Regions from separate parts of the Bradyrhizobium sp. CCGB20 genome, predicted to be linked through region 2. Evidence: predicted binding sites of a transcription regulator. Region 2 holds the regulator's gene; each other region holds the start of a gene.
What was found. The regulator PhoB, encoded in region 2, activates phosphate uptake and scavenging genes when phosphate is short. The targets are predictions, from matches to a motif close to TGTCATNNANCTGTCAT.
Positions count from the first base shown of each region.

Region 1: a site for PhoB is predicted at 8,737-8,753, ahead of ugpB (sn-glycerol-3-phosphate ABC transporter substrate-binding protein UgpB). Genes of this name have one in related genera too.
Region 3: a site for PhoB is predicted at 8,043-8,059, ahead of NLM15_RS19610 (DUF47 domain-containing protein). Genes of this name have one in related genera too.

Region 1 is NZ_JANADN010000001.1:117,220-127,918, reverse strand. Features, by position in the region: gene NLM15_RS00540 (SDR family NAD(P)-dependent oxidoreductase) at 1-549, shown strand, start outside; gene NLM15_RS00535 (DUF5938 domain-containing protein) at 586-1,713, shown strand; gene NLM15_RS00530 (AMP-binding protein) at 1,771-3,309, shown strand; gene NLM15_RS00525 (DUF1150 domain-containing protein) at 3,399-3,671, opposite strand; gene NLM15_RS00520 (Hsp20 family protein) at 3,723-4,148, opposite strand; gene NLM15_RS00515 (sn-glycerol-3-phosphate import ATP-binding protein UgpC) at 4,498-5,583, opposite strand; gene ugpE (sn-glycerol-3-phosphate ABC transporter permease UgpE) at 5,590-6,438, opposite strand; gene ugpA (sn-glycerol-3-phosphate ABC transporter permease UgpA) at 6,438-7,319, opposite strand; gene ugpB (sn-glycerol-3-phosphate ABC transporter substrate-binding protein UgpB) at 7,368-8,684, opposite strand; gene NLM15_RS00495 (CaiB/BaiF CoA-transferase family protein) at 8,902-10,104, opposite strand; gene NLM15_RS00490 (organic hydroperoxide resistance protein) at 10,281-10,699, opposite strand, start outside.
Region 2 is NZ_JANADN010000001.1:8,925,669-8,936,367, forward strand. Features, by position in the region: gene NLM15_RS42105 (SGNH/GDSL hydrolase family protein) at 1-731, opposite strand, end outside; gene NLM15_RS42110 (OpgC domain-containing protein) at 731-1,996, opposite strand; gene apaG (Co2+/Mg2+ efflux protein ApaG) at 2,177-2,569, shown strand; gene NLM15_RS42120 (Hsp33 family molecular chaperone) at 2,844-3,851, opposite strand; gene argF (ornithine carbamoyltransferase) at 4,130-5,053, opposite strand; gene NLM15_RS42130 (aspartate aminotransferase family protein) at 5,053-6,255, opposite strand; gene NLM15_RS42135 (GcrA family cell cycle regulator) at 6,711-7,223, shown strand; gene phoB (phosphate regulon transcriptional regulator PhoB) at 7,454-8,161, opposite strand; gene phoU (phosphate signaling complex protein PhoU) at 8,176-8,892, opposite strand; gene pstB (phosphate ABC transporter ATP-binding protein PstB) at 8,904-9,725, opposite strand; gene pstA (phosphate ABC transporter permease PstA) at 9,722-10,567, opposite strand; gene pstC (phosphate ABC transporter permease subunit PstC) at 10,569-10,699, opposite strand, start outside.
Region 3 is NZ_JANADN010000001.1:4,271,580-4,282,278, reverse strand. Features, by position in the region: gene NLM15_RS19650 (hypothetical protein) at 1-180, opposite strand, end outside; gene NLM15_RS19645 (tetratricopeptide repeat protein) at 210-863, opposite strand; gene NLM15_RS19640 (class I adenylate-forming enzyme family protein) at 1,030-2,622, opposite strand; gene NLM15_RS19635 (NnrU family protein) at 2,695-3,279, opposite strand; gene NLM15_RS19630 (hypothetical protein) at 3,349-3,927, opposite strand; gene NLM15_RS19625 (peptide chain release factor 3) at 4,169-5,788, opposite strand; gene sugE (quaternary ammonium compound efflux SMR transporter SugE) at 5,946-6,260, shown strand; gene NLM15_RS19615 (inorganic phosphate transporter) at 6,253-7,257, opposite strand; gene NLM15_RS19610 (DUF47 domain-containing protein) at 7,357-8,001, opposite strand; gene NLM15_RS19605 (branched-chain amino acid ABC transporter permease) at 8,157-9,125, opposite strand; gene NLM15_RS19600 (branched-chain amino acid ABC transporter permease) at 9,127-9,990, opposite strand; gene NLM15_RS19595 (ABC transporter substrate-binding protein) at 10,067-10,699, opposite strand, start outside.

The DNA.
Region 1 (10,699 bases), 8.8 Mb from region 2:
TACGACATCCTGATCAACAATGCCGGCATCGAGATCACGTCGCTGATCTCCGAGGTCAAGTCCGAGGACGCGCGGCGGATGTGCGACGTCAATATCGTCGGCACCGTGCTCGGCATGAAGTACGCCTTCCGTGCGATGCGCCCGGGTGGGCCGGCCGGCAAGGGCGGCGCCGTCGTCAACATCGCCTCGGTTGCGGCAACGATCGCCTTCCCGAGCATCGCGGTCTATTCCGGCACCAAATCCGCAGTTGACCGCATGACGCGGGTCGGAGCGATGGAAGCCGGCAAGCTCGGTTTCGGCGTGCGCGTGAACTGCATCTATCCGGGCCTGATCCCGACCGACATGGGCATGCAGCTCGCCAACGACATCGTCAAGGTCGGGCTCGCGGCTGACGTCAACGCCGCAGTCGGCTCGGTGGTGGAGCAAACCCCGCTCGGCCGTCTCGCCGAGGTCACGGACATCGGCGATGCCGCGGTGTTCCTGTGCTCGAACGAGGCGCGCTTCATCACCGGCATCGGACTGCCGGTCGATGGCGGCATGGGCATGTAACAACAAAGCCGACAACAAGCATTTCGGAGGATCGCAATGAGCAAGAAGCCCGTCATCGTCTACGGCGCATCCGGCTACACCGGCCGGCTGGTCTGCGAATACTTACGCGAATACAACATCCCCTTCATCGCCGCCGGGCGCAGCGAAGAGAAGCTCAACGCCGCGATGAAGTCGAACGTCGCCGGCATCGAGACCGCCGACTACGAGGTGGTGACGGTGCCGCACACCGCGGCCGCGCTGACTGAATTGTTCAAGGGCGCCTCGGTGGTGCTCAACACCGTGGGCCCCTTCGCCAAGTTCGGCACTGAGGTGGTGCAGGCGTGCCTCGCTGCCAGGTGCCATTACACCGACACCACCGGCGAGCAGGACTGGCTGATCACGCTCGAGCAGGAGTTTGGCACGAGGTTCGCCAATGCCGGGCTGCTGCTGGCGCCGGGCATCGCGCAGATGTACACCACCGGCGAGATCGCCGCGCAGCTGTGCCTGGAGACACCAGGCCTCGACACGCTGGACATTGCCGTGTTCTGGGGTGGCAGCCCGACCATCGCATCGACGCAGACCATCCTGGTCAACGCCGCGATGGCCAAGGCCTACTACCTGGAGCAGAACAAGTACGTCGAGCATCAGCCCGATGCCGGCCTCTACAACCTCGCCATCCCCGGTCAGCACGAGCTGGCGCTGGCGTTGCCCTGGGGAGGCACCTCGCACCCGGTGTGGTTCAAGCGCGATCCGCGCGTGGCCAACGTGAAGGTGCTGGGCGGTGTGTTCAATCGCGCGCTGATGCTGGGCGTGCCGCAGATCGTCGCGGCCGCGCTGGAGGCGACCAAGGATATGAATCCCGACGACCGCTACGCCGCATTGGCGCAGACCGCCGCCGGTGTGATGAACACCATGCCGCCGCGCGAAAACCCGCGCGTCAACAAGTCGATGGATTCGGTGCATGCCTCCGGCCCGTTGGGGCGCGCGCACTGCATCATCTACGGCAACAGCAACTACAAGCAGACCGGCTTGCTGCAGGCCTATGCCGCGGCGCACCTGTTGCAGCAGCCGCCGAAGCGCGTGGGGTTCGCCTCCGGCTGCCAGGCGTTCGGCCATCACGAGCTGCTCGGGCAGTTGCGCAGCTTCGGGCTCGTCAGCAAGCCAATTCTGACCGTGAACGATTAAGGTCATCGCGGGTGGCGCGGACCTCCGCGTCACCCGCTACCACTTCGGGTGTTGATCATGCGCTTCATCGATTACCTGGACAAAGGTGCCTCGCTCGGCGCCGACGCGCCGTGCCTCACCATGGATGGACGCGACCTCAGCTATCGCGAGGTGCAGTTGCTGAGCTACCGCGTCGCGCGCGGGCTCGCGCGATCGGGGATTGCTGCCGGCGAGAAGGTCGCGATCCTTTCCGGCAACGATCCGGTCGCGTTTGCTTGCGTGTTCGGCATTTCCCGCGCGGGCGCGGTCTGGTGCCCGATCAATCCGCGCAACGAGGCGGCCGAAAATCGGCTCATCCTCGACCAATTCGACTGCAGCCTGCTGCTGTTTCATTCGAGCTTCGCGCCAATGGTCGAGGCGGTGCGTGCGGAACTGCCGAAGCTGCGCGCCCTCGTCTGTCTCGATGCCGAGTTACCCTTCGCGCCTTCGTTCGACAGCTGGCTCGCCGGCTTTGCCGATGACCACTATCAGCGCGAGACGATCGACGATCTCGCGATGATCCCGGGCACCGGCGGCACCACCGGCAAGCCGAAGGGCGTCATGCTGTCGGGCCGCAATATCGAGGCCATGACGGCACTGACGCTGATGGGCTATCCTTTCAAGGGACGTCCGATCTATCTCGCGCTCGCGCCGCTGACCCACGCGGCCGGCGTGCTGTGTTTCCCGATCATGGCGCTCGGCGGCCGCATCGTGATCATGCATCACCCCGACATCGCCGAATTTCTCGATCTGATCGAGCGCTATCGCGTGACGCACACCTTCCTGCCGCCGACCGTGATCTACATGCTGCTCGATCATCCGAAGCTCGACTCCGCGAAGCTCGGGTCCCTGCAATGTTTCTGGTACGGCGCGGCGCCGATCTCGGCCGCGCGGCTTGCGGAGGCGCTCCAGCGTATCGGGCCGATGGCGCAGTTGTTTGGTCAGACCGAGGCGCCGATGATGATCTCGATGATGGCACCTGGCGAGCATTACAATGCCGACGGCACGATCGCGATGGAGCGTCTCACCTCGGCCGGGCGGATCAGCCCGCTGGTGCAGGCCGGCATCATGGATGGCGACGGCAATTTGCTGCCATCAGGCGCACGCGGCGAGATCGTGGTCCGCGGTTCGCTGGTGATGGAGGGCTATTACAAAAATCCCGAGGCTACGGCGGAGGCCTCCGCGCATGGCTGGCACCACACCGGCGACATCGGCTATATCGACGACGACGGCTACCTCTATATCGTCGATCGCGCCAAGGACATGATCATCACCGGCGGGTTCAACGTCTACTCGATCGAGGTCGAGAACGCGCTGCGGGCGCATGAGGCGGTGCAGGATTGCGCCGTGATCGGGCTGGCGGACGAGAAATGGGGTGAGCGGATCGTCGCCGTGGTGCAGCCCCGCGCCGGCCAAAGCGTCGATGCGACGGCGCTGGCGGCCTTCGTCAAGCAGCGGATCGGCAGCGTCAAGACACCGAAGCAGATCGAAGTCTGGGATGACCTGCCGCGCTCCAAAGTGGGCAAGGTGCTGAAGCCGGACATCCGCGCGCGGCTGGCAGGTCGCTCAGGCGACTAGCAAACGCCTGCGAGGCGCCAAAAAAAATACGCGGGCCGCCCTGAGGCATGCCCGCGCATTTGAATTCGTTAGCTGCGCGCGCGTAGCGCTCAGTGCACGCTCACCGCCTGCAACTCGTTGCTCCAGGCATTCGCGACAGCGGCTTCGCGGCTGTCGGTCAGCATGATCGGCGTACCGTCGGCGGCGTGCAGCGCGAAGAGCTTGAGGCCCGGCGCGATCTTCGGCGCTTCGGGAAACAGCCCGGGCACATCCTCGGAGCGGATCTGCTTCACATAGGCGATATGGCCTTCGCCGAGGGTTGCCAGCGTCTCCGGAGAGACGTTCTTGGCTTCGTATTCGAACGCAACGTGACCTTCACTCATGGTCTCGACTCCTCTCTCGAAACTAAGCGGTCGAGTCCGCTACTCGTTCCATTATTCGTGCTCATTGATAGCGATTGTCTTAACGATCCTCTCCGGTTCAGGCCGGGCAAGATCGACCGACAACAGCCCGTTCCTGAGATCCGCACCCAGCACCAGCATCCCCTCCGCCAGCACGAACGTGCGCTGGAAGTGGCGCGCGGCGATGCCGCGATGGATGTATTGCCGGGACTTGTCGTCCTGCTGCCGCCCGCGGATCACGAGCTGGTTTTCCTCAATGGTTACATCGAGTTGGTCGCGGGTGAATCCGGCGACCGCCAGCGTGATGCGAAGGCGCTCGGGCTGGCCGTCCGACCGTTCACACCTCTCGATATTGTAGGGAGGGTAACCGTCGGCGCCTTTGACGACGCGGTCGAGCACGCGCTCGATCTCGTCGAAACCCAGAAGGAACGGACTGGAAAGCGTTGGAACACGAGACATAGTTTACAAAGTCCTCTCGAAGCGACTTTGGCATTTCAGGGCCCGGAAGCGGCGCCCCTTGGTCAGTAATATGGGCATATCTCTGTGGGGGTTCAAGCAGGTAGCCGGGGGCTGTGGATTGGCGTCTCCGCCCCGTGGCCTGTCCAATATCGCGTAAAGTGCTTCCGGATCGTTATGGCCCGGGCTTGTTCCGGCCATCCACGACCTTGCTCGCAGCCCAAAAACGCGGATGCCCGGGACAAGCCCGGGCATGACGAATCTGCGGGTGATTTATCCCAATGAAAACAATGCCATGGCTACTGTACATGGGGTTGTTTTCGCAGTTTTGCTGGCCGGCCCTCGGAACCGGTCAGGCCTCGATCCGCTTCCGGCCGTCGCCGCTGAAAAGATGCAGTTTCTGGCGCACCGCGGCGACGCGGATCCTCGCGCCGATGGCGGGGGCCTCGGTTCCGGGGATGCGGACGATGACCTCGCCGGGCGGCAGCTCGCCGGGCGTGGCGGCGACGCGTTGCTCGTCCTGGGCCCGCGTGCCGTAGACGAAGGTTTCGGCGCCGACGCGCTCGATCGCTTCCACGGTTAGCGGCAATGCGACGCCGCCAGCCGGCGTCTGGTCGGTAATGACGAAATCCTCCGGGCGGATGCCGAGGATGCCGGCCTCGCTCGCGCCGCCACCGAGCTGCGATTTGATCTCCTCAGTGCGCGTCGACATCAGGTTCATCGGCGGTGCCCCGATGAAGGAGGCGACGAAGGTCGTCGCCGGCTTCTCGTAGATCGCCAGGGGATTGCCGACCTGCTCGACCTGGCCGCCGTTCATCACCACCAGGACGTCGGCGAGCGTCATCGCCTCGAGCTGGTCGTGGGTGACGTAGATCGACGTCGTGTTGAGCCGGCGCTGCAATTTGCGAATCTCGACGCGCATCGCGATGCGCAGCTTGGCATCGAGGTTCGACAGTGGCTCGTCGAACAGGAACACTTTTGGCTGGCGCACGATGGCGCGGCCCATGGCGACGCGCTGGCGCTGGCCGCCGGAGAGCTGGCGCGGCTTGCGCTCCAGCATCGGCGCGAGCTCGAGCACGCGCGCGGCCTCCTCGACGCGGGTCTTGACCTCGGCTTCCGCCATGCCGCGGTTGCGCAGGCCGTAGGCCATGTTGTTGTAGACGCTCATATGCGGGTAGAGCGCGTAGTTCTGGAACACCATCGCGATGTCGCGATCGGCGGGCTCGATCTGGTTGACGACGCGGCCGCCGATGTCGATCTCGCCGCCGGTGACGGTCTCGAGGCCTGCGACCATGCGCAGCAGCGTGGACTTGCCGCAGCCGGAGGGGCCGACCAGCACGCAGAACTGGCCGTCGCCGACATCGACGTTGACGCCCTTGATGGCCTCGAAGCCGCCCGTATAGGTCTTGCGGACGTTGCGCAGGGTGACGTTAGCCATGAAAACTCACTTTTCGGTCTCGACTAGGCCGCGCACGAACAATTTCTGCATGGCGACGACGACGAACACCGGCGGCAGCATGGCCAGCACGGTGGTTGCCATCACGATCGGCCATTCGGTCAGCGCGTCGGTGGTGGTGATCATCTTGCGGATGCCGACCTGGATGGTCTGCATGTCGTCGCGCGTGGTGATGAGCAGCGGCCAGAGATACTGATTCCAGCCGAGGATGAAGAGGATCACGAACAGCGCCGCCATGTTGGTGCGCGACAGCGGCAGCAGCGTATCCCAGAAGAAGCGCAAGGGGCCGGCACCGTCGATGCGCGAGGCCTCCAGCAGCTCGTCCGGCACCGTCATGAAGAACTGGCGGAACAGCAGCGTTGCGGTTGCGGAGGCGATCAGCGGCAGGGCGAGGCCGGCATAGCTGTCGAGCATGTGCAGATCGGCGACGATCTTGTAGGTCGGATAGATGCGCACCTCGACCGGCAGCATCAACGTGATGAAGATGATCCAGAAGATCGCCATCCGGAACGGAAAGCGGAAATACACGATCGCGTAGGCCGAGATGATCGAGATCGCGATCTTGCCGATCGCGATCGCCAGCGCCATCACCAGCGAGTTCAGCATCATGTTGCCGACGGGCTCGCGGGTCGAGCCGCTCGTGCCGACGAAGATGGTCTGGTAGTAGACCTCGAAGAAATGGCCGCCGGGCAGCAACGACATCTGCCCGTTCGCGATCAGCGCGTTGTCTTGGGTCGAGGCGACGATCGCGATGTAGACCGGGAACGCGACGATCGCGATCCCGATCCACAGGATGGCGTGAGCGATGTAGCGCCGAAAACCCTCTTCCTCGACCATCAGTAGGTCACCTTGCGTTCGACGAAGCGGAACTGGATTCCCGTCAGCACGATGACCATGACCATCAGGATCACCGATTGCGCCGCGGAGCTGCCGAGATTGCCGCCGAGCAGGCCGTCGGAATAGACCTTGTAGACCAGCGTGACCGTCGACGTTCCCGGCCCGCCGCGGGTCATGGTGTCGATGATGCCGAAGGTGTCGAAGAAGGCGTAGACGATGTTGACGACCAGCAGGAAGAAGATGGTCGGCGACAGCAGCGGGAAGGTCACGGTCCAGAACCGGCGCATCGGACGGGCGCCGTCGATCGCGGCGGCCTCGAACACGGATCTGGGGATGGCTTGCAGGCCGGCGAGGAAGAACAGGAAATTATAGGAGATCTGCTTCCAGGCTGCGGCGAGGATGATCAAGCCAGCGGCCTGGTTGCCGTCGAGCAGCGGATTCCAGTCGATGCCGAGGCCGCGCAGATAGCGCGAGAGCACGCCGAGCGAGGGATGCAGCATGAAGATCCAGAGCACGCCGACGACCGGCGGCGCGACGGCATAGGGCCAGATCAGCAGCGTGCGGTAGAGCATCGAGCCGCGCAGCGGCTTGTCGGCCATCACCGCGAGCAGCAGCGCGAAAGACAGCGACGAAATCGCGATCGCGAACGAGAAGAAGAAGGTCCGGACGATCGCCTCGAAATAGGCGGGGTCCTTGAACAGCTCGATGTAATTGTCGAACCAGACGAAGGTGCTCGACAGACCGAAGGCGTCCTGGAGCAGGAAGGACTGGATCACCGCCTGCAAGGCCGGCCAGTAGAAGAAAATCAGGACGATTGCGAGCTGCGGCGCAACCAGCGCGTAGGGCAATAGCTTCGACTGGAAAATGGCCTGTTTCTGCATGATGGGTGGCGCCGGCAGGCCGCTCGATGGCCTGCCGGCGCCTTTGCCTTATTTTACCGCGGTCTTTTCGAACTGGCGCAGCATGGTGTTGCCGCGTTCGACGGCGGTGTCGAGCGCCTGCTTGGCGGTCTTCTTGCCGGCCAGCGCCTGCTCGATCTCTTCCGACCAGACGTCACGGAGCTGAACCATGTTGCCGAGGCGCAGACCGCGCGAATTCTCGGTCGGCTCCTTGTTGGTCAGCTCGAGCAGCGGGGTCTCGAGATAGGGCTGATCCTTGTAGAAGCCCTCGGCCTTGGCCTTCTCATAGGCCGCCTTGGTGATCGGCAGATAGCCGGAGGCCTTGTGGATGTAGACTTGGCGATCGGTGTCCGAGAGGAAGGTCAGGAATTTCGCGACGCCCTTGTATTCCTCGGCCGACTTGCCGCCCATGACCCAGAGCGAGGCGCCGCCGATGATCGAGTTCTGCGGCGCGCCCTTGACGTCCGGATAGTAGGGCATCGGCACGGCGGTGAAGTTGAACTTGGCCTGCGCCTTGACGTTGCCGAAGAACGCCGACGAGGTCAGGTAGATCGGGCATTCGCCGGAGGTGAAGCGGCCTTCGCCGGTGTTGGTGCGGCCGGCATAGTCGTAGACCTTGGTCTTCTGGAGCTCGACCAGGGTTTCGAGATGCTTGACCTGGAGCGGGCCGTTGAACTCCAGCACGGTGTCGAAGCCGTCGAGGCCGTTGGCCTTGCTGGCGAGCGGCACGTTGTGCCAGGCGGAGAGCTGCTCGAGATTGACCCAGGTAACCCAGGAGCCGGAGAAGCCGCAGGTGTCATGACCCGCAGCCTTCAGCTTCTTGGCGGCCTCGAACGTTTCCGGCCAGGTCTTGGGGATCTCGACGTTTGCCTTCTTGAGCTCGTCGAGGTTGACCCACATCACGGTCGACGACGAGTTGAACGGGAAGGACAGCATCTCGCCCTTGGAGGTCGAGTAGTAGCCGGTGATGGCGGGCAGGTAGATCTTGGGATCGAACTTCTCGCCGGCCTCGGCCATCAGCTTGTAGACGGGCTTCACCGCGCCGGTCGCGGCCATCATGGTCGCGGTGCCGACTTCGAACACCTGCATGATGTGCGGGGCGTTACCGGCGCGGAACGCGGCGATGCCGGCGTTCATCGTATCGGGGTAGTTGCCCTTGTAGGTCGGGATCACCTTGTAGTCGGTCTGCGACGCGTTGAAGTCGGTGGCGAGCTTGACGATGACGTCGTTGTTGGCACCGGTCATCGCGTGCCACCACTGGATTTCGGTCACGGCCCACGCCGGCGAAGCGCCAAAACCAACGGTGACTGCAAGCGCGGCAGCCGCGCCAAAGTGTCGAAGAGCCATCAAGAAACCTCCCTTGGGCCGTCAAAATGATCGCTTGCGCTAGCAGCGCCATATGACGTTCACATGACTGTGTAAGCGGCCGAAACGAAAGCGGCAAGCGCTGGAAAAGGGAAGCCGTCAAATAGGCGAATGCCGGGCGCGCAGCCTCCTCCGTTCGCGGTGCACAGGCGTGCCCGCGCCGCAGTGCGGCATGACTTGGGTGAGGAGGTGAGGGCCCCTAGCGCTTGCGCTCTGGGCCGCAGACCGTGCCCTGCTCGACCATCGCGTCGATCTCGGATTTGGAGTAGCCGAACTCGCCCAGCACTTCCTGGGAGTGCTGGCTGAATTTCGGCGGCAGCCGGCGCAGGCTCGGCTTGCTGCGATCGAGCCGGATCGGCGAGGCCACGCCCTTGTACCAGTCCTTCTCAATGACATCGCCGCGGGCGATCGTGTGCGGGTTGGTCAACGCCTGGTCGATCTTCTGCACGGGACCTGCGGGCAGGCCCGCGGCGAGCAGGCGATTGCACAACGGCTCGGCCTCGTGCTCGCTGAACACGGCGGCAAGCTCGGCGCGCAGCGCATCGCGATTGGCGATGCGGTCCTTGTTGCGGGCAAAGCGCGGATCGGTGCCGAGCTCGGGCTTGCCGATCTCCTTGGCGAGCTTGCGGAAGGTGCCGTCATTGCCGACGCCGATGAAGATGTTGTCGGTCTTGGTCGGGAAGATCGCATAGGGCACGAGGTTGGGATGCTCGTTGCCGGTCAGGCTCGGCGGCTTGCCGTGCATGAAATAGTTCGCGGTGTGCGGATGCATGATGGCAAGGCCGGTCTCGTACAGCGTCGTCTCCAGGAACTGGCCCTGGCCCGAGCGCTGCCGCTCCGACAACGCCATCAGGATACCGATCGCCGCATAGAGGCCGGTGGTGATGTCGACCAGCGGCACACCGATCCGCATCGGCCCGCTCTCGGGCGAGCCGGTGGCCGCGATCATGCCGGTCATGGCCTGGATGATGGCGTCATAGCCGGGATTGCCGCCGCGCGGGCCGTCGGCGCCGAAGCCGCAGATCCGGCAATGCACGAGGCGCGGGAATTTCTCGCGCAGCACCTCGTTGCCGATGCCCCATTTCTCCAGCGTGCCCGGCTTGAAATTCTCGATCAGGACGTCGGCGCTCTCCAGCATCTTGAGCAGCACGGCGCGGCCGCCTTCGGAGGCGAGGTCGAGGCCGATCGAGCGCTTGTTGCGGTTGATGCCGATGAAATAGGCCGCGTCTTCCTCGTGGAAGGGAGGGCCCCAGTCGCGCACCTCGTCGCCGGCGGGCGGCTCGACCTTGATCACGTCGGCGCCGTGGTCGGCAAGAATCTGGGTGCAGTAGGGACCGCCGAGCACGCGCGTGAGATCGATGACGCGCAGTCCGCTCATTGCGCCCAATACGGCTTCAGTCATGCCTTCGCTTCCCCTGTGTCGACGTTTGATCACAGGCCTAGCGAGGTTCGCGGACGCCAGCAATGGCCTGTTGCGTGGGGGCGTATGCGCCGCCGTACGGCTATCCCGCAACGTGGCAAAATCAAACGGAAGCGGCCGGCCCGAGGGGGATCTCGGGCCAGCCAGTCACCCTTCGATCAGACGACCGTCAGGCGAACGTCGACATTGCCGCGCGTGGCATTGGAGTACGGGCACACCTGGTGGGCCTTCTCGACCAGCGCCTCGGCTTCCGCGCGGGCGAGGCCCGGCAGCGAGACCGCGAGGTCGATGTCGAGACCGAAGCCGCCGGCCGAGCGCGGGCCGATGCCGACGGTCGAGGTCACCGAGGCGTCGGCCGGAACCTTCGGGCCGCCCTGCGAGGCCACGAACTTCATCGCGCCGATGAAGCAGGCGGCATAGCCCGCCGCGAACAGCTGCTCGGGATTGTTGCCGGCGCCGCCGCCGCCGCCGAGCTCTTTCGGCGTGGTGAGCTTGACGTCGAGCGCGCCGTCGAGGGTCGCGGCATGGCCGTCGCGGCCGCCGGTGGCTTTTGCGCTGGTCTTGTAGAGGACGTTCA
Region 2 (10,699 bases):
TGTGCCAACGCCCGGCCAAGGCAATCGTGGACCTGTTTCGCCAGCTCTGGCCCGCGGGCCGGGCTGAACAGGTCGAACTGACCCTGATCATTCCACTGCCGCATGATCGCGAAACGGTCGAACAGCGGGATGTCATGCTCCTGCGCCACCACCCGCATATTGTCGAGATAGGGCGGCACCGAGATCATGGTTTCGGTACGCGGGCTGTACTGCAAATTCATCAACACGACGTCGGCCCCTGCTTTTTGCAAAGCGGAAACCCCTTCGGTCACCGCGCCGCGAAAATCGTCGGGATCGATCGCTCGGATAGCATCCACCGTCCCGGTTTGCCAGATGACCAAAGTAGGCCTTTTTGCTTCCAACAGCTTAACGAAGGTGGCGGCCGCCTCCTCGGCCGTCTTCTTGCTCTGTATTTCTACGGAGACGTGCACTGCCTCCGACGGCAACAGCCTGTCCTTCAAGATGGCCTGCATGCGCGCCGGATAGGAGCTGTCCTCGGAGGCCGGAATCGTGGTCGAGCGGCTGCCGATGACCAGGATTTCGAGCGGTTTGCCGGATTTGATGGCATCCGCGACCCTGGGAAGCTGGCTTTCCGTGGTGAGCAGATAGGACGGCAATTCGCAGGCCGGGGGCGCGGCCGGAGCAGTCGACGCAGCATCGCCCGCGCGCGCCAGGGGCGCGGCGAGGTTACCGCACAGCAGGACCAGGCTCAGGAGAACCTTCGCCTTCATCAGCCCCCTCCCGCCAGATCGGCGTTGCCGACGGCGTTTTTGGTTTTCGCACCGCTCTTGTCAGCCACGCGTTTGTACCATGAAATCACCCACGCCACGCCCCACATGATCAGGATTCCGGAGAGACTAATCAGCGCATGCACGCCTGCGCCGCCGGAGACCTCGGCCAGGATGAAATGGCCGGCGAAGGCCAGGAAGACGCCGAGACAAAAGATCTCCAGGGAATGCTGGCCGCAGAGGATCAGCGGCCGCAGCCAGGGCGATTTCAGGCCCGGCCAGTCCCGCGGCAGGAAGCGAACGGTGAGCGCGGCGAGCGCCAGGAAATGCGTGAAGCGCAGGACGTCGAGATCGGCCTTGTCGATCGGATACATCCACTGCTCGAGCCGCTTCGGCATGAAGTGGGAGAGCTGCGGCACATACCAGGTCAGCGTCACGTAAAACGCCGCGACCAGATAGGCGATCGCTATCCACATCGTTACGCGTGACACCAGGATGCGCGACATGCGTCGCGCACCTCCGAGCGCACACCATGCGCCGAACACGAAGAGCAATTGCCAGGCGAAGGGATTGAACGCCCAGAAGCCGTTCGGATAGGCCGACAGATAGAGGTCGTATTCCCAGGTCACCGCGTAGAGCACGACCGAGAGGCCGAGCGTCACGTCGGGCCGCCATTTCATCAGCCACAGGATCAAGGGCAGCGCCAGCATCAGCACGATATAGAGCGGCAGCACGTCCATGTTGACCGGACGAAAGCGCAGCAGCAGCGCCTGCACGATCGTGACGTCGGGCTGCTTGAGGAAATCCATGATGCCCATCTCTTCGGTGTAGAGCGGGTTCTCGAACCTGGTCGCGACGTAGGAGATTTCGGCGAGGAAGATCGTGAACAGGAAGACATGGGCGACATAGATCTGCCAGACCCGCCGCAGGATGCGCGCGGTGGCGACGACGAAGCCGTTTTCCAGCATGGCACGACCGTAGACGAACGCCGCGGTGTAGCCGGAGATGAAGATGAAGATCTCGGTGGCGTCGCTGAAGCCGTAATTGCGGATCGTGAACCAGGTCAAAAGGCTCGCCGGCAGATGGTCGACGAAGATCAGCCACAGCGCGAGCCCGCGGAACAGGTCGAGCCGGAGCTCGCGTTCGCCGATGGCGGGCAGCGTGATGGCCGGCGCGGTGGCGCGCGGCTTCGCCCCCGCAGACTTGGCGTCCACAGGTTGGGCGGTTCCCGCGATCGTCGATCCCGTCACTTGGTCGGCAATGGTCATCGGGGCCCGAAACCCTTCCGCAATTCGCGACGTGTCAAGGAGTGTACAGGTCCGGACGTTATCTCGCAAAGCGGCCGGATCACATTGGGTCTACTTCCTCGGCAATTCTGGCGGCACGATGTCGCCAAAACTGCTTGCGGGCGTTTGGTTCCCGGCCAGGTTTTCGTTATGATGGCGGCCATGTACCGCGCCGTGACCCGCCAGATCGAAGTGACCGTCGAGCCGAACTTTGTTCCGGAGCAGTCGTCGGCTGACCGCTCCCGCTATTTCTGGTCCTACACCATCGTCATCACCAATTCCGGCGACGAAACCGTGCAGCTGAAGACGCGGCACTGGATCATCACCGACGCCACCGGCCGCCAGCAGGAGGTCAGGGGCGAGGGCGTGGTCGGCGAGCAGCCGACCCTGGCTCCCGGGGAGCGCTTCGAATACACCTCCGGCGTGCCGCTCGCGACCGCCTCGGGCTTCATGACCGGCCGCTACCTGATGGTCAGCGAAAGCGGCGAACGCTTCGAGATCGACGTGCCGACGTTCTCGCTGGATAGCCCGGACAACAAGCGGGTGTTGAACTAGCGCGGGCTGGTGGGCACGCATCGCTTTGCCCACCCTACGATGTCCGAGTTCTTGGCGAGCAGCTTCCCCAACCTCGTCTTGCGAGCGCAGCGAAGCAATCCGGACTGCCACCGCGGAAAGACTCTGGATTGCTTCGCTGCGCTCGCAATGACGGAGGATGTGCTGCCCGTCAATGCACGGTCTCGTAGCCCGGATGAGCGTAGCGAAATCCGGGATCTTTGCGAGTGGGATCCCGGGTATCGCTGCGCTCACCCGGGCTACGGCACCGCGGCTGTTACGCGCCTTCCACGCCGGCTTCATCCGGCGTGAACTGGTACACCGACGAGCAGAACTCGCAGGTCACGACGACCTTGTCGTCCTTGACCATCGCGGCGCGGTCGTCGGGCGAAAAACTCTTCAGCATCGACGCGACCGCATCGCGCGAGCAGGAGCACTGCGCTTTCAGGACCAGCGGATTGAACACGCGCACGCCACGCTCGTGGAACAGACGGAACAGCAGTCGCTCGCCGGAGAGCTCGGGGTCGATCAGCTCGACGTCCTCGACGGTCTCGATCAGCGAACGCGCCTCGACCCAGGCGTCGTCCTCGGCGACAGCATGCGCCTCGACGCCTTCGGGCGCATCGCCGTGATGCAAATCGGCCTGCCGCGCGCGCTCAGGCGCCTTCGGCAGGAACTGCATCAGCATGCCGCCGGCGCGCCAGCGATGCTTGCCGCCGTCGCTCGAACGCCACTCCTCGCCGACAGCGAGACGCACGCGCGTCGGGATCTGCTCGGAGCGCAGGAAATATTCGTGGGCGGCATCTTCCAGGCTGCCGCCATCGAGCGCGACCAGACCCTGGTAGCGGCTCATGTCGGGACCCTGGTCGATGGTCATGGCGAGATGACCGTTACCGAGCAGCGTGCCGGAATCCTTTGTCTCGCCGAGGCGCTCGGCGTCGTAGCGCGCATAGGCGCGCAGACGATCCGGCGCCATGTAATCGACGACCAGGAACGACACCGGACCGTCGGTCTGGGCCTGGAGGATGAAGCGGCCCTCGAATTTCAGCGCCGAGCCGAGCAGCGTCGTCAGCACGATGGCCTCGCCGAGCAGCTTGCCGACCGGCGCAGGGTAATCGTGCTTGGTCAGGATCTCGTCGAGCGCGGGACCGAGCCGCACCAGGCGCCCGCGCACGTCCAGCGCGTCGACCTCGTAGGGCAGCACAGCGTCATCGATGGGAACCGCTGATGGTGCGCGAACCGGGCCTTCGAGCCCGGTATTCATGTCAGGGGATTGGGAAACCATGGCGCTCTATCTGGGGTCGGAGGGCGGGAAATGGAAGGGGCCGCTGGGTGGTGTGTTCCGATGCAGGTTGAACCGTACCAGGCCGCCTCAAATTCAGTGTCGTTCCGGACAAGCGTAGCGAAGCGGAGCGCCGATCCGGGATCCATAACCACAGGCTACAGTTTGGCGAAGACTGTTAGCCTCGGCCAGCCTGCCACAAGAGAGCTTCCGCGGTATGGGTCCCTGCGTTCGCAGGGACGACAGCTCTATGTGAGGTCGGCAGCCGGCCTCCGACGAACCTACTTCACCGCGTCGAAACACCAGGCCAGAATGCCCTTCTGTGCGTGCAGGCGGTTTTCGGCCTCGTCGAACACGACCGATTGCGGGCCGTCGATCACCTCGTCGGTGACCTCCTCACCGCGATGGGCGGGCAGGCAGTGCATGAACAGCGCATCGGGCTTGGCCAGCGACATCAGCTTGGCATTGACCTGATAGGGCTTGAGCACGTTGTGACGGTGCTCGCCTTCCTTGTCGCCCATCGACACCCAGGTGTCGGTGACGACGCAGTCGGCGCCATGCACGGCGGCCTCGGGATCGGTGCCGAGCACGATCGACGCCCCGGTCGCCTTGATGAAGTCGCGCATCACCTTCTTCGGTGCGAGCTCGGGCGGCGTTGCGACGTTGAGCTTGAACTTGAAGCGCTCGGCCGCATGGGCCCAGGACGCCAGCACATTGTTGTCGTCGCCGGTCCAGGCCACCGTCCGGCCCTCGATCGGGCCGCGATGTTCCTCATAGGTCATGAGGTCGGCCATCACCTGGCAAGGGTGCGAACGGCGCGTCAGGCCGTTGATGACCGGCACGGTGGCGTTTGCCGCAAGCTCCAGCAAGGCCTCGTGATTGAGGATGCGGATCATGATGGCGTCGACATAGCGCGACAGCACGCGCGCGGTGTCGGCAATGGTCTCGCCGCGGCCCAGCTGCATCTCGGCGCCGGTGAGCATGATGGGCTCGCCGCCGAGCTGGCGCATCGCGACGTCGAACGACACGCGCGTGCGGGTCGAGGGGCGCTCGAAGATCATCGCCAGCGTCTTGCCTTCGAGCGGCTTCACGGGCTGCTGCGCCTTCTGCTTCGCCTTCATCGCGGAGGATGCGGCGAGCATGCGCTTGAGCTCCGACAGCGGCAGCTCGTTGATATCGAGGAAGTGCTTGGGGGAGTTACTCATCAGCTTGCCGCCCGCTTGGTGCCCGCAAGCGCAGTGCAGGCGCGTTCGAGCCGCCCGACGCTGTCCTCGATCTCGGCTTCGCTGACGATCAGGGGCGGCAGGAAACGCACGACATTGTCGCCGGCACCGACCGTGAGCAGTTTCTGGTCGCGCAGCGCCGCGACGAGATCGCCGGAGGGCACCACGGCCTTGATGCCGATCAGGAGGCCTTCGCCGCGCACTTCGCTGACGACGTCGGGATGACGGTCGATCACGGAGGCGAGCTTCTGCTTGAGCAGCAGCGACATCTTCTGCACGTGATCGAAGAAGCCGGGCTTGAGCATGACGTCGAGCACGGCGTTCGCAGCCGAGATCGCCAGCGGGTTGCCGCCGAAGGTTGAGCCGTGCGAGCCGGGCCCCATGCCGGAAGCCGCATCCGCAGTCGCCAGCACCGCGCCGATCGGGAAGCCGCCGCCGAGCGCCTTCGCCAGCGACATGACGTCAGGCGTGACGCCGGTGCGCCTGTGCGCAAAGAGATCGCCGGTGCGGCCCATGCCGGTCTGCACCTCGTCGAACGCGAGCAGCAGGCCCTTCTCGTCGCAGAGCTGGCGCAGCGCCTTGAGGAAGGAGGGGGTCGCCGAACGCACGCCGCCCTCGCCCTGGATCGGCTCGATCAGGATGCCGGCGGTCTGCGGACCAATCGCCTTCTTCACGGCCTCGATGTCACCGTGCGGGATCTGGTCGAAACCGTCCATCGGCGGACCAAAACCTTCGAGATATTTTGCAGACCCCGTCGCAGCCAGCGTTGCCAGCGTGCGGCCGTGGAAGGCGCCCTCGAAGGTGATGATGCGATAACGTTCCGGATGCCCCTTGGAGAAGTGATGATGGCGGACCAGCTTGATCACACCCTCCAGCGCTTCAGCGCCGGAATTGCAGAAGAACACGAAGTCCGCGAAGCTTTCGTTGCACAGACGCGCCGCAAGCTTCTCGCCATCCGGGCTCTGGAACAGGTTCGACATGTGCCAGAGCTTGGCGGCCTGCTCCTGCAACGCCTTGACCAACGCAGGATGCGCGTGGCCGAGCGCATTCACCGCCACGCCCGAGGTGAAATCGAGATAACGCTCGCCGTTGGTCGCGATCAGCCAGCAGCCTTCGCCGCGCTCGAAACCGAGGTCGGACCTGGCGAAAACGGGGAGCAAATGCGGCGCTGCGCTGTTAGTCATGACGATCACTTGATTGTTGCGGACGGTGTGAGCGTGCATTGCGCAACGCACCATTGACCGGCCCGGAAAACGAAACGTGCCGCCTTTTAAGGGCGGCACGCAGGACCATCTTATGCCTGGTGAAACGGGTGTCAATGCCGCCTGGAAAGCCTCGCGAAATGCTGAATCCGTAGTCTTGCGGTGGTGATTTTGCGTATTTTCGCGACGGAACATGTGGAAGCGAGTCGGCGGACTCTTGCGCGTGAGTCACGCCATATTGTAGCGTTTGGCTTGTCAGATACGACATCTCGTGCAGCAGTTCTGATCCTCTAAGTCCTCATGTACCGGCGTAAGCGTTCGGGCGCATCTGGCGCGCCCGGCGAGCCTTAAGGGATTCTGACGGCACGGGTTTTTCGAAGCTTAGGCATTCGCTGTGCGGCCCCAGGATGGCAGGCGCCGGCGGAGGAAAGGGTGCAATGACGGTTTTGACCTGGTCAGATGATCGCGTCGAGCAGCTGAAAAAGCTCTGGGAGGCCGGACTTTCGGCCAGCCAGATCGCCGCTGAGCTCGGCAACGTGACCCGCAACGCGGTGATCGGCAAGGTGCACCGGCTCGGCCTGTCCGGCCGCGCAAAGAGCCCCTCGTCCGCAGCGCCCCGGCCGCGCAAGGCGCGTCCCGCGCAGCACATGATGCGGGTGACCCGGCCGATCGCGCGCGGCAACACCGCGCTGGCGCAGGCCTTCGAGGTCGAGGTCGAGGCCGAACCGGTCACCTACGACAACGTGGTGCCGATGAGCCAGCGGCTGTCGCTGCTGGAGCTGAACGAGGCGACCTGCCACTGGCCGGTCGGCGATCCCTCGAGCCCGGATTTCTTCTTCTGCGGCGGCAAGGCGCTCTCCGGCCTGCCCTACTGCGCCCAGCACTCGCGCGTGGCGTATCAGCCCGCAGCGGATCGCCGGCGCGCGCCGGCGAAGCCGGGTCCACGCTGAGGTCATCAGCGCGCGGCCAGTGGTCGCGCTAAGACGGTTCAACAAATCGGATGTCGTCCCTGCGAAAGCAGGGACCCATAATCCCAAGGCGCACTTATCCCGCGGGATGGTCACTCCGAGTCTTCGCCAAACCACTCTTTGTGGTTATGGGTCCCTGCTTTCGCAGGGACGACACCGGAGAATGCGGCGGCAGCCCGCTGGATCAGTCTGCCAACGTCACGCCGCAAACCCTACGCCTGCTCTGCCTTCGCAAAGCGATCATCGAGCGCGTAGCCGGCGCCGCGGACGGTGCGGATCGGGTCCTGCTCGCGGCCGAGATTGAGCAGCTTGCGCAAGCGGCCGATATGTACGTCCACGGTACGCTCGTCGATATAGATGTCGCGGCCCCAGACGCTGTCGAGCAGTTGCTCGCGCGAGAACACCCGGCCCGGATGCTCCAGGAAGAACTCCAGCAGGCGATATTCGGTCGGACCAAGATCGATCGGCCGGCCCGAGCGCGCCACGCGGCGCTTGTCGCGGTCGAGTTCGATGTCGCCATAGGCGAGCACGGTTGCGAGCCGCTCCGGGCTTGCGCGCCGCAGCAGGCCCTTCACGCGCGCCAGCAGCTCGGGCACCGAGAACGGCTTGACGATGTAGTCGTCGGCGCCGGTCGCAAGTCCGCGCACCCGCTCGCTCTCCTCGCCGCGCGCGGTGAGCATGATGATCGGGAGCTGCTTGGTCTCCGGGCGGGTACGAAGCCGCCGGCACAGCTCGATGCCGGACAGTCCCGGCAGCATCCAGTCGAGCACGATCAAATCGGGGATGTGCTCCTTGAGACGGGTGTCGGCGTCGTCGCCGCGCATCACCGTCTCGACGTCATAGCCGTCGCCTTCGAGATTGTAGCGAAGCAGCTCGGTGAGAGCTTCCTCGTCCTCAACCACCATAATGCGTGCGCCCATCGGGTCGTCGCTCCTTAAGTATTCGGAACCGTCGTGGCGAAGGTCGTCATGTCGCCCTTCGGCCGCTTGTCGGTGATCGCCTGTCCCTCGATCATGTAGAACACGGTCTCGGCGATGTTGGTGGCGTGGTCGCCGATGCGCTCGATGTTCTTGGCGCAGAACATCAAATGGATGCAGAACGAGATGTTGCGCGGATCCTCCATCATGTAGGTGAGGAGTTCGCGGAACAGCGATGTGCAGATGGCGTCGACTTCCTCGTCGCCCTTCCACACCGCCATCGCCGCCGGCAGGTCGTGCGCGGCATAGGCGTCCAGCACCGACTTGACCTGCTGCTGCACGAGGTCGGTCATGTGCTCGAGGCCGCGGAACAGCTTGAGCGGATGGAAATCGGTCTCCAGCGCCGCGACGCGCTTGCCCATGTTCTTGGCGAGGTCGCCGATGCGCTCGAGATCGGTCGCGACGCGCATGGCACCGACGATCTCGCGCAAATCGACAGCCATCGGCTGGCGGCGCGCGATGGTGAGCACGGCGCGCTCCTCGATCTTCTTCTGGAGTGCGTCGAGATCGGCATCGATGGCGACGACGCGTTGACCGAGCGCGACGTCGCGGCGGATCAGCGCGTCGACGGAATCGACGATCATGCGCTCGGCGATCCCGCCCATCTCCGCGACCAGGCGGGTGAGTTCCTGGAGGTCGGTATCGAAGGCCTTTGCGGTATGTTCAGAACCCATGTCCCGTCTCCTCAGCCGAACCGGCCGGTGATGTAATCCTGCGTGCGCCGGTCGGTCGGCGACGTGAAGATCTTGCTGGTGTCGTCGAACTCGATCAGCTCGCCGAGATACATGAAGGCGGTCTTGTCGGAGACGCGCGCCGCCTGCTGCATGTTGTGGGTGACGATCGCGATCGTGTAGTTCTCGGACAGCTCCTGGATCAGCTCCTCGACCTTGGCGGTCGAGATCGGGTCGAGCGCCGAGCAGGGCTCGTCGAACAGGATGACCTCGGGCCGCACCGCGACCGTGCGGGCGATGCAGAGGCGCTGCTGCTGGCCGCCGGAGAGCGACAGGCCGGAGGCGTTGAGCTTGTCCTTGACCTCGTTCCACAGCGCGCCGCCACGCAGCGCCTTCTCGACGCGGTCGTCCATCTCGGACTTCGAGATCTTCTCGTAGAGACGGATGCCGAACGCGATGTTCTCGTAGATCGTCATCGGGAACGGCGTCGGCTTCTGGAACACCATGCCGACGCGGGCGCGCAGCAGGTTGAGGTCGAGCTTGGGGTCGAGGATGTTGGTCTGGTCGAGCATGAGCTGGCCGGTGACGCGCTGGCCCGGATAGAGGTCGTACATCCGGTTGAAGATGCGCAGCAGGGTCGACTTGCCGCAACCCGACGGGCCGATGAACGCCGTGACGCGGTTGGTGCCGAGCGCCAGGTTAATGTTCTTCAGCGCGTGGTGCTCACCATAGTAGAAGTTGAGGTTGCGAACCGTCACCTTGGCGGGCGCCTCGGGCAGCGGCTGCGAGCCGTGCTGAACGGCGGGCGTACTGACGGAAACAGACATTTCGCTCATTTTGCAGTCCTCTCGGCGCTAAGGAGGCGCGCGCCAATGTTCAGGGCAAGCACGGTCAACGTGATCAGCAAGGCGCCGCTCCAGGCGAGCTGCTTCCAGTAGGCGTAGGGGCTCTGCACGAAGTTGTTGATGGTAACCGGCAGGTTCGCCATCGTCTTGTTCAGGCCGAGGCTGAAGAACTGGTTCGACAGCGCGGTGAAGAGCAGCGGCGCGGTCTCGCCGGCGACGCGGGCGGTAGCCAGCATCACGCCGGTGATGAGGCCGGAGCGGGCGGCACGATAAGCGATGCGCTTGATCACCAGCGAGCGCGGCAGGCCGAGCGCGGACGCCGCCTCGCGCAGCGCGTTCGGCACCAGCAGCAGCATGTCCTCGGTCGTGCGCAGCACCACCGGAATGACGATGACGGCGAGCGCAAGGCTGCCGGCGATCGCCGAGAAGCCGCGCATCGGCACCACCACCGCACCGTAGATGAACAGGCCGATGATGATCGAGGGCGCCGAAAGCAGGATGTCGTTGATGAAACGGATCACCGAGGTCAGCTTGTCGTTGCGGCCGTACTCGGCGAGATAGGTACCGGCGAACAAGCCGAGCGGCGCACCGATGCCGACACCGAGCACGGTCATGATCAGCGAGCCGACGATCGCGTTGCGCAAGCCGCCTTCAGTCGAACCCGGAGGCGGAGTGTCCGCAACGAAGATCTCGAGGTTCAAACCCGCAAGGCCGTTGTAGAGCAGCGTGACCAGGATCAGCGCGAGCCAGGTGACGCCAAAGGCGGCGGCGCCGAAGCAGAGCCCGCGGATCACGATGTCCTTGCGGCGGCGGCGTGAATAGATCGGGTTCATGTTACTTCCCCGCTTTCTGGTCCAGCCGCATCAGCATCAGCCGGGCAGCCGCGAGTACGAAGAACGTCAGCACGAACAGCAGGAGACCGAGCAGGATCAGGCCGGACTGGTGCAGGCCGTCGCTTTCGGCGA
Region 3 (10,699 bases), 4.7 Mb from region 2:
CACGCCCTGCTCGAGGCCCGGCACGCCTCCCGGGAAGACCGGCTTGCGGTCACCCGGCAGCTTCTTCTTGGTGTCGAGGAAGTCGAGCATATCGCTTGGATCGAAGCTGGAGCAGCCGCCCAGGACGCCCGTGAAGGCGATCAGGACGGCGGCTGCGATCAAGCGTGGCGTGCGGCGCATCTTGGTGTCTCGTTCGAGTCAGAGAGCCGTCAGCTTTTGGCGACGGGCGGCAACAGAGCCTGGAGCGCCTCGGCGCGCGAGCGCAGGCCCGGCGGCGTTTCGCCGTCCTCGGCGATCGCGTCGAGCCATTTGCGGGCCGCGGTCATGTCGTTGTTGCGCCAAGCCGACAGCGCCAGCAACTCGCGGGCGCTGTGGCGGAACGTGGATTTGGGGGCGGCGGAGGACTCCAGCCGCTGCTGCATGTCGGCATAGGACGCGCTGTCGACCAGCAAGCCGGCGGCACGAATCTTCGCCAGATCCTGCCACTCGCCGCCGACGCTGCGATCGGCGGCGATATCGTCAAACATCTTGGCGGCAGCCTTGGGATCGCGGGGCCCGGCCTCGGCCGCAGCGCGCAGCCGCGCCAGGGTGCGATAACCCGAGGGAGCCTTGGCGGCGAGCTCGGTGAAGGCGGCCTCGGCCTCGGCGTGCTTGTCCTGGTCGGACAGCTCAGCGGCCTTCTCGAAGGCAGCGCCGGCCTCGGCGGCCTTCTTGCCCTCCAGATACTGGTAGCCGCGCCAGCCGCCCACGGCGGCCACGATCAGCACCATCAGGGCGATGAAGACAATCGAATACTTCTCCCACAGCTTCTTGAGCTGTTCGCGACGTACTTCCTCGTCGACTTCGTCAAATAATTCAGACACTTATGCTAATCCCATGCCCGTCCGGGTGCGCGCGCCAGAGCGTTCGCGTCAGGAATCCCGTCCCCGCGTGGCGGCGAGGTACCCTAACGATATGGCGGTGGCAAGGCAAAGCGAGCCCGATCAAGGCGTTAACCACCCGGGACAGCCCGGGAACCGCTCGCCCGGCTCAGGCTCCCAGCAGCTCCCGCAGTTGCCGTTTCAACACCTTGCCATTGGCATTGCGCGGCAGCGGCTCGGCGGTGATCGCCATGGTCTCGGGGACCTTGTAGTCGGACAGCTGCTCGGCGCACCAGGCCCGCAGGGCCGCGTCGGTGACCGGCGCGCGCGTCACCACCACGGCGTGGACGCGCTCGCCCAGCACCGGGCAGGCCTTGGCGATGATCGCGCTCTCGACCACCGCCGGGTGGCCGGCCAGCACGGACTCGACCTCGGCCGAATAGATCTTCAGGCCGCCGCGATTGATCATGTCCTTCTGCCGGTCGAACACGCGGACGAACCCCTCCGCATCGACCGAGCCGAGGTCGCCGGAATGCCAGAAGCCGCCAGTGAAACTTTCGGCGGTAGCCTTCGGGTTGTTCCAGTAGCCCTTGATGACCGAGGCGCTCTGGATCCAGAGCTCGCCGATCTCGCCATGGGGCAGTTCGCGCCCATCCGCTCCCATCGCGACGATGCGCGCACCGGGACACGGCAAGCCGACGCTGTCGATATGGCTCGCCGTCAATTCGCCCGGCATGATCGTCGAGGGCGATGTCGTCTCGGTCGAGCCGTAGCAATTCGCCAGCTTCAGGCCGGGAATCGTCGCCTTGAGCTTTTCGATCGTGGCGACCGGCATCGGCGCGCCGCCGAAGCCACCGATGCGCCAGCTCGACAGGTCGTAGCTGTCGAAATCGGGCTGGAGCAGGCAGAGATTGTACATCGCCGGCACCATCACCGTGTAGGTCACGCGCTCGCGCGCGGCGAGCTTGAGATAATCCGCGGCCTTGAACTCCGGCATGATGATCAGCGCGCCGCCGCAGCGGATCATGGTCGTGATGTTGGCGACGACGCCGGTGACGTGGCCGAGCGGCACTGCCGCGATCGAGCGGTCCACGTCCGTCAATTGCAGGCAGGAGACGAACACCATCGAGGAATGGACGATGTTGCAATGGGCGAGCATCGCGCCCTTCGGTTTGCCTGTCGTGCCCGAAGTGTAGAGGATCATCGCCGTGTCCTCCTCGCCGACCTCGACCGGCGCGGGTGCCGGTGGATTGTCGGCAAGCACGGCGAAACGCGATAAGGCCGGATCGCTGTCGATCGCGATGCGGTGGATCACATCAGGCACGTCCATCGCATCGGGCAGCCGCTCGGCGAGCGCCGCTTCGTGGATCAGGATCCTGGCACCGCAATCGGTGAGGACATAGGCGATCTCCGGCTTCTGCTGGCGCGTGCCGAGCAGCACCGTCACCAGCCCCTCATGCGCGGCGGCAAACAGCAGCAGCGGAAATTCGATGCGGTTGCCGAGCAGGATCGCCACGCGGTCGCCGCGCTGCAGGCCGAGCTTGCGAAAACCGGCTGCGATCCGTGCAGCCTGCTCCACGGCCTGCCGCCAGCTCAGCCGGACATTGCCCGAGATCAGCGCTTCGCCATCGGCATTGCGGGCGCAAGCGTCCGCGATCATCGCCCACAGGCTCGCCGGCCGGTCGCAGAACGCCGGCACCACCCGATCGCCAAAGCGCGCCTCGAGCCGCATCGGCGGAATCAGTGATTGCGACCAGTCCATCGGAATGCCTCGGCTTGTTGCTCTTGCTACCTTCCGCCCATGGGCATCCAGGTTCCGTCTTGTGCTGACCGGCTAGGTGCCCATGACGGGAACGCCGATCACGACCGGATGGAATGCAAAGGCGAGCGCCAGATAAGCGACGACGCCGACTGCCACCGCAATCAGATCGTTGGTGACGCCGCCCACCGGAATCGGCGGGCCGCCGCCATCGGTGCGATGCTTCAGCGTAATGCGATCATATACCGCCCAGCCCAGGAACGAGCCGAACAGGATGATGGAGCCGAGGTCGCCATTGGCGAGCAGATGCGCAGCCGCCCACAGCTTGATGCCGGCCAGCATCGGATGCTTCAGCGTCGCGTAGATGCGGCCGCGCAGATATGAGGCGACCACCAGGATGACCGCGGGCAGCATCAGTGCCAGCGTGATGTGCTTCATCGCCTTCGGCGGATACCAGACGTCGATCCAGCCGGAGCTGCGATAATGGGAAAAGCCCCAGATGATCAGTGCAAGTCCCGCAAGCGAGACCACCGAATAGAGGATCTTGTAGGTCCCCTCGCCCAGCTTCGCGATCGCCTGCGCGCGCGCCTCGCGCTTCGTCGTAAAAACATGGGCCGCGAAAAACAGCACCAGCCCCAGGATCATGACCAGCAGACCCACGACATCCTCCCCACAAGCAGCCCCCGCCTCTGAGGTATCATCGATTGGTAGCTGGTCGCAACTGATGCGCTACTTGCCGAGCTCGCGATTGTCGACATAGCGGATCGCGATCGGCCGCCCGGCCAGAGCGCCACCAAGGCCGCTGGTGAATTTCAGCGGCAGGCAGGCGTTCAACGATGAATTGATCGCGTTCAGATACGTCGTTCGCGTATCGGCCGGGACGCCCGCGGTCGCATAGGTCAGGCGCGGCGGACCGATCAGGCCGCCCGCCTTGTTGAAGCTGAAGCGCACCGCCACCTGCATGCCCGCGCGCGCATGGTCCGACGGCGGCGACCAGCAGGTGCGCAGCTCGGCGAAGAGATCGCCGATCGTATCGAGATCGTGATCGGGCTTCTGATACTTGGCGCGATCGGCCTCCGCCGGCACGCTCTGAATCGTGAGCTGGAGGTTCTGCCCGTAGGGATAGTCGATCTCGGGAATGCAGGGACCGGGCTCGAGCGGGCTGCAATAGTACGGCGTGCAGGGCCGGCCGTCGAGCACGCTGCAGGGCTCGTGCGAAAACGGGATCGGATTGATCTGGCGGCGCTGCGCGTCGGCGGCGATCGTCGATATTGCCAGCAAGAGAAAGACGAGGATGCCGCGCCACATGATGCGAACTCGCAATGCCACACCGACAAACGTGGCATCGTCCATGAACGCGTCAAGCCTGGCGGCGTTCACATGCTCGCGTTCAATCACGGTGTCGTCGCCCGGCTTGACCGGGCGACCCAGTACTCCGTGACGGTTTTGATTCAATCGATGGGCTGCGGTGTACTGGATGCCCCGGTCAAGCCGGGGCATGACAGCGGAAGGTGCGGCTGCCAAGAACGTGGCTACCAGCGATCCCGCCCTACCCCTTTTTCTTGACGTCCTTGACGTTGGTGAACTCGATTCCCTCGGCGCGCTCCCTGGCGTAGCCGAGATAGAACTCGTTCCTCGCCAGGTACACGGGATCACCGTCGACATCGTCGGCGATGCTCGAGGTGTTGGCGGCGATAAAGGTGTCGAGCTTCTTGCGATCTTCGGACGACACCCAGCGCGCCAGCTGGAACTCGCTGACCTCGAACTCGACCGGCAGCGAATATTCAGCCTCGAGCCGCGCCTTCAGCACGTCGAGCTGGAGCGCGCCGACCACGCCGACCAGCGCCGGCGCGCCGTCGCGCGGGCGGAACACCTGCACCACGCCCTCTTCCGACATCTGCTGAAGCGCTTCCTTCAGCTTCTTCGCCTTCATCGCGTCGGTGAGACGCACGCGGCGGACGATTTCCGGCGCGAAGCTCGGCACGCCGACGAAGGTGAAATCCTCGCCCTCGGTCAGCGTATCGCCGATGCGCAGCGTGCCGTGATTGGGAATGCCGACGACGTCGCCGGCGAAGGCCTCGTCCGCCACCGAGCGGTCCTGCGCGAAGAAGAATTGCGGGCTCGACAGCGGCATGCTCTTGCCGGTACGCACCAGCTTGGCCTTCATGCCGCGGCTGAGTTTTCCCGAGCATAGTCGCGCGAAGGCGATGCGGTCGCGATGGTTCGGATCCATGTTCGCCTGGATCTTGAACACGAAGGCGCTCATGCGCGGATCGGTCGCCTCGACCTTGCGCTGGTCGCTCTCCTGCGCGCGCGGCTCGGGCGCGAACTTGCCGAGACCTTCCAGAAGGTCGCCGACGCCGAAATTACGCAGCGCACTGCCGAAATAGACCGGCGTCAGATGGCCCTCGCGGAATGCGCCGAGCTCGAACGGTTTCGACGCTTCGGTGACGAGCTCGAGCTCGTCCTTCACCGCGGAGACGTCGAGATTGGCGTTGAGCTTCGCCAGCTCCTCGATCTCGATCTGCTGTGCCGCGCCAGTCTTGGCGCCGCCGCCTTCGAGCAGGCGCACGCCGCCATTGGCGACGTCATAGGTGCCGAGGAAGTCGCGGCCGCGGCCGACCGGCCACGTCATCGGCGTGGTGTCGAGCGCCAGCGTCTTCTCGATCTCGTCGAGCAGCTCGAACACGTCGCGGCTCTCGCGGTCCATCTTGTTGATGAAGGTGATGATCGGAATGTCGCGCAGCCGGCAGACCTCGAACAGCTTCCGGGTGCGCGCCTCGATGCCCTTGGCGGCGTCGATCACCATGACGGCGGAATCGACGGCCGTGAGCGTGCGGTAGGTGTCCTCCGAAAAGTCCTCGTGGCCCGGCGTGTCCAGGAGGTTGAACACGAGGCCCTCGAACTCGAAGGTCATGACCGAGGTCACGACCGAGATGCCGCGCTCGCGCTCGATCTTCATCCAGTCCGAGCGAGTGTTGCGCCGCTCGCCCTTGGCCTTGACCTGGCCGGCGAGATTGATGGCACCGCCGAACAGCAGCAGCTTCTCGGTCAGCGTGGTCTTGCCCGCGTCCGGGTGGGAGATGATCGCGAAGGTGCGCCGCCGCGCCACTTCGGTGGCAAGCGGGGAACGGGCCGGCGAGTCGGCTGATATGGCGATGTCGGACATGGCGGGAGCGTTTGGCAGGGAAAATGGGCCTGATCAAGCCTCATTTGGTGATTGCGGAGCCCTTCGGCCAGCCCCATATCGTTCCCGGGGAGGACGGCCTTCCTGCTCATCAGCACATCAGCCGCGGGGACGACCCTGCCTTGAATGGAGGGTCGTCATGGCCTGGAGCATCCTGTTCGTCGCTGGCCTCCTGGAAGTCGGCTGGGCGATCGGGCTTAAATACACCGAGGGCTTTTCCAGGCTCGTTCCGTCCGTCCTTACGCTCGCGGCCATGGCCGGTAGCGTGCTCCTGCTCGGCCTCGCCCTCAAATCGCTGCCCATTGGAACCGCCTATGCCGTCTGGACCGGTATCGGCGCGGTCGGCACCGCGGCGCTGGGCATTGTCCTGTTCGGCGAGCCCGCCACCGCACTCCGCCTCGCCAGCATCGGGTTGATCGTCGCCGGCATCATCGGGCTGAAGCTGGTTACTTGAATATCTGGACCGCCCACCAGGTCAGTGCCGCGACGATGGCCGAGGCCGGGATGGTGATCACCCAGGCGTAGACGATCGAGCTTGCGACGTTCCAGCGCACCGCCGAGACGCGGCGGGCCGCGCCGACGCCGACGATCGCGCCGGTGATGGTGTGCGTGGTCGAGACGGGAACGCCGAGGAAGGTCGCCATGAACAGCGTCGCGGCGCCGCCGGTCTCGGCACAGAACCCCTGCATCGGCGTCAGTTTCGTGATGCGCAGGCCCATGGTGCGGACGATGCGCCAACCGCCCATCAGCGTACCCAGCGCCATCGCGGCCTGGCAGGACAGCACCACCCAGAACGGCACCGAGAATTCGCCGCCGAGATGGCCCTGCGAATAGAGCAGCACGGCGATGATGCCCATGGTCTTCTGCGCGTCGTTGCCGCCATGCCCCAGCGAATACAGCGAGGCGGAGGCGAATTGCAGGATGCGGAAGGCGCGGTCGACCGCGAACGGCGTCGAACGCACCGAGAGCCAGGACACGATCGCCACCAGCATCATGGCCAACAGGAAGCCGACCAGCGGCGACAGCACGATCGCCAGCACCGCCTTGGACAGGCCGCTCCACACCGCCGCCGAGATCCCCGCCTTGGCCATGCCGCCGCCGACGAGGCCGCCGATCAGCGCGTGCGACGATGAGGACGGGATGCCGAGCCCCCAGGTCACGAGGTTCCAGACGATCGCGCCGACGAGCGCCGCGAAGATCACCTGGGCATCGACGACCGCGGGGTCGATGATGCCCGTGCCGATGGTCTGGGCGACGTGCAGCCCGAATACCATGAAGGCGATGAAATTGAAGAACGCGGCCCAGAATACCGCGAATTGCGGCCGCAGCACGCGGGTCGAGACGATGGTCGCGATCGAATTGGCGGCGTCGTGCAGGCCGTTCAGGAAGTCGAACAGCAGCGCGACGGCGATCAGTCCGACCAGGACGGGAAGACCCAACGCAGCATCCACAGCGCGGCCCCCGCCTTAAAGTCGGCGCATGATCTCCGCGCAAACGCGTTCCGCGTTTGTCGCGAAGGAAAGCCGCTGCACACTTTTCCGGATCATGCGCTAGACCTGCTCGATGACGATGCTGTTGATCTCGTTCGCGACGTCGTCGAAGCGATCGGCCACCTTCTCGAGATGGTCGTAGATCTCGACGCCGACGATGAAATCCATCGCGCTGCCGTCACGGTGCTTGAGGAACAATTCCTTCAGCCCGATGTCATGGAGATCGTCGACCCGGCCCTCCAGCTTGCCCAGCTCTTCCGTGATCGCGGTCAGCATCGCGACGTTCGGGCCGATCGACTGCATCAGCGGCAGCGCGCGGCCGACCAGATTGGCGCATTCGATCAGAAGAGCGCCGATCTCCCGCATCGGCGGCTCGAAGGTACGGACCTCGAACAGCATCACGGCCTTGGCGGTCTGCTGCATCTGGTCGATGGCATCGTCCATCGAGGTGATGAGATTCTTGATGTCGCCGCGGTCAAAAGGGGTGATGAAGGTGCGGCGCACCGCCGTCAGCACCTCACGGGTGATGTTGTCGGCGTCGTTCTCGAACTGATTGACACGCTGGCAGTAGACCGGCGTCTCCTCGCCACCGTTGAGCATGCCTTGAAGCGCGATCGAGCCCTGGATCACGGTCTGGGCGTGGCGGTCGAACAGGTCGAAGAACCGTTCTTCCTTGGGCAGGAAAGCGCGAAACCATCGCATCATGGGGAGAGACTACCGGTTGGAAATGGCCCGGCCTGAACGGCCGTCACAAAACTGTCATAGACCATTTTCGATCCGCGCGCGTGTCATCTCACGCCCGCGGAACCGGATCATCCACCGCTTTCACGCACTAGGTAAATTGACTTGAAATCAACTACTTAGAGCGATCGCCGGAAGTAATGCGCGATTTCGCCGATGACGCCGCGGCGGAAGGTGAGCACGCAGATCACGAAGATCGAGCCCTGGATCACCGTCACCCACTGGCCGAAACCCGCCAGATACTGCTGCATCGCGATGATCGCGAAGGCGCCGATCACGGGCCCGAAGATGGTGCCGAGACCACCGACCAGCGTCATCAGCACGACTTCGCCCGACATCGACCAGTGCACGTCGGTGAGCGAGGCATTCTGTGCCACGAACACCTTCAGCGCGCCGGCAAAGCCCGCCAGCGTGCCCGACAGGACGAACGCCAGGAACTTGTATTGATCGGTCCGGTATCCGAGAGAGATCGCACGCGGCTCGTTCTCGCGGATCGCCTTCAGGACTTCGCCGAACGGCGAGTTGATGATGCGGTAGATCAGCAGGAAGCCGGCGAGGAAACCGACCAGCACGACGTAATAAAGCACCGTCGGCTTGGACAGATCGAACAAGCCGAACATGCGCCCTTGCGGAATGCCCTGGATGCCGTCCTCGCCATGGGTGAACGGCGCCTGGAGGTAGATGAAGTACAGGAGCTGCGACAGCGCCAGGGTGATCATCGAGAAATAGATGCCCTGGCGGCGGATCGAGATGTACCCGGTGATGATCGAGAGCACGAAAGCCGCGGCAATGCCGACGAGGATGCCGAGCTCCGGCGGCAACGCCCACACCTTCAGCGCATGCGCGCTGCAATAGCCGGCCGTGCCGAGGAACATCGCGTGACCGAACGACAGCAGGCCGCCGTAGCCGATCAGAAGATTGAAGGCACAGGCGAGCAGCGCGAAGCACAGCGCCTGCATCACGAAGAACGGGTAGATGCCGCTGAATGGCACCGCGGCCAGCAGCAGTGCCATCACCACGAACACGATCATCTCGTCACGAATGGCGCGCGGGGCTACCGGCAGCGTGTCGTCCGTCAAGGCTGTCATATCAGGCCGCCCTTCCCGTCAATCCCGTTGGCTTCACCAAGAGCACCAGCACCATCAGCACGAAGACGACGGTGTTGGAGGCCTCGGGGTAAAAATATTTGGTCAGGCCCTCGATCACGCCGAGCGCAAAGCCGGTGATGATGGAGCCCATGATCGATCCCATGCCGCCGATCACGACCACCGCAAACACGACGATGATGAGGTCTGCGCCCATCAGCGGCCGCACCTGGTTGATCGGCGCCGAGAGCACGCCGGCGAGCGCGGCAAGTCCGACACCGAGCCCGTAGGTCAGCGTGATCATGCGGGGCACGTTGATGCCGAACGCGCGGACCAGCGTCGGGTTTTCGGTGGCGGCGCGCAGGTAAGCACCGAGCCGCGTCTTCTCGATCAGGAACCAGGTGGCGATGCACACCACCAGCGAGAAGATGACGACCCAGCCGCGGTAGATCGGCAGGAACATGAAGCCGAGATTCATGCCGCCCTTGAGCTGGTCCGGAATGGCGTAAGGCAGGCCGGAGGAACCGAAATAGTTCTGGAACACGCCCTGCACGATCAGCGCGATGCCGAAGGTCAGCAGCAGGCCGTAGAGGTGGTCGAGCCCTGTCAGCCATTGCAGCATGGTCCGTTCCAGGATCATGCCGAAGATGCCGACGATGATGGGCGCCAGCAGCAGCGCCCACCAGTAGTTGATGCCGCCGAGGTTCAGCAGGAAATAGGCGACGAACGCACCCATCATGTAGAGCGCGCCATGGGCGAAATTGATGATGTTGAGCATGCCGAAGATCACGGCGAGCCCGAGACTGAGCAGCGCGTAGAACGAGCCGTTGATCAGTCCTACCAGTAGCTGAGCGTAAAGAGCCTGCATCGATCCCGCACCCGGTCCCTTCGGCGTTCCCCTGAAAGTCACCCGCAGGCCGGTTCAAGGCCTGCGGGCTATTGTCTTACTTCTTAAGCAGCGCGCACTTGCTCTCGGAGAGCGGCGTGAAGGCCTGGTCGCCCGGCACCGTGCCGACGAGCTTGTAGAAGTCCCACGGTCCCTTGGACTCGGAGGGCTTCTTCACCTCGAACAGATAGGCGTTGTGGATGGTACGGCCGTTGGGCTGGATCTCGCCCTTGCCGAACAGATCGTCCTCCGTCGGCATCGACTTCATCTTCTCGACGACCTTGACGCCGTCATGAGGATTGCCGCCGAGCGCTTCCAGCGTCTTGAGATAGTGGCGGACGCCCGCATAGACGCCGGCCTGCACCATGGTGGGCGGAGCATTGTTCTTCATCTTCGCGGCGAAGCGCTTGGAGAAGGCGCGGGTCTGGTCGTTCATGTCCCAGTAGAAGGTCTCGGTGAAGTTGAGGCCCTGCGCGGTCTCCAGACCAATCGCCTTGACGTCGGTGAGGAACAGCAGCAGCGCCGCGAGCTTCTGGCCGCCCTTGACGATACCGAACTCGGCCGCCTGCTTGATCGTGTTGGTGGTGTCGCCACCGGCATTGGCAAGGCCGATGATCTTGGCCTTGGAGGCCTGCGCCTGGAGCAGGAAGGACGAGAAGTCCGGCGTGTTCAGCGGATGCTTGACGCCGCC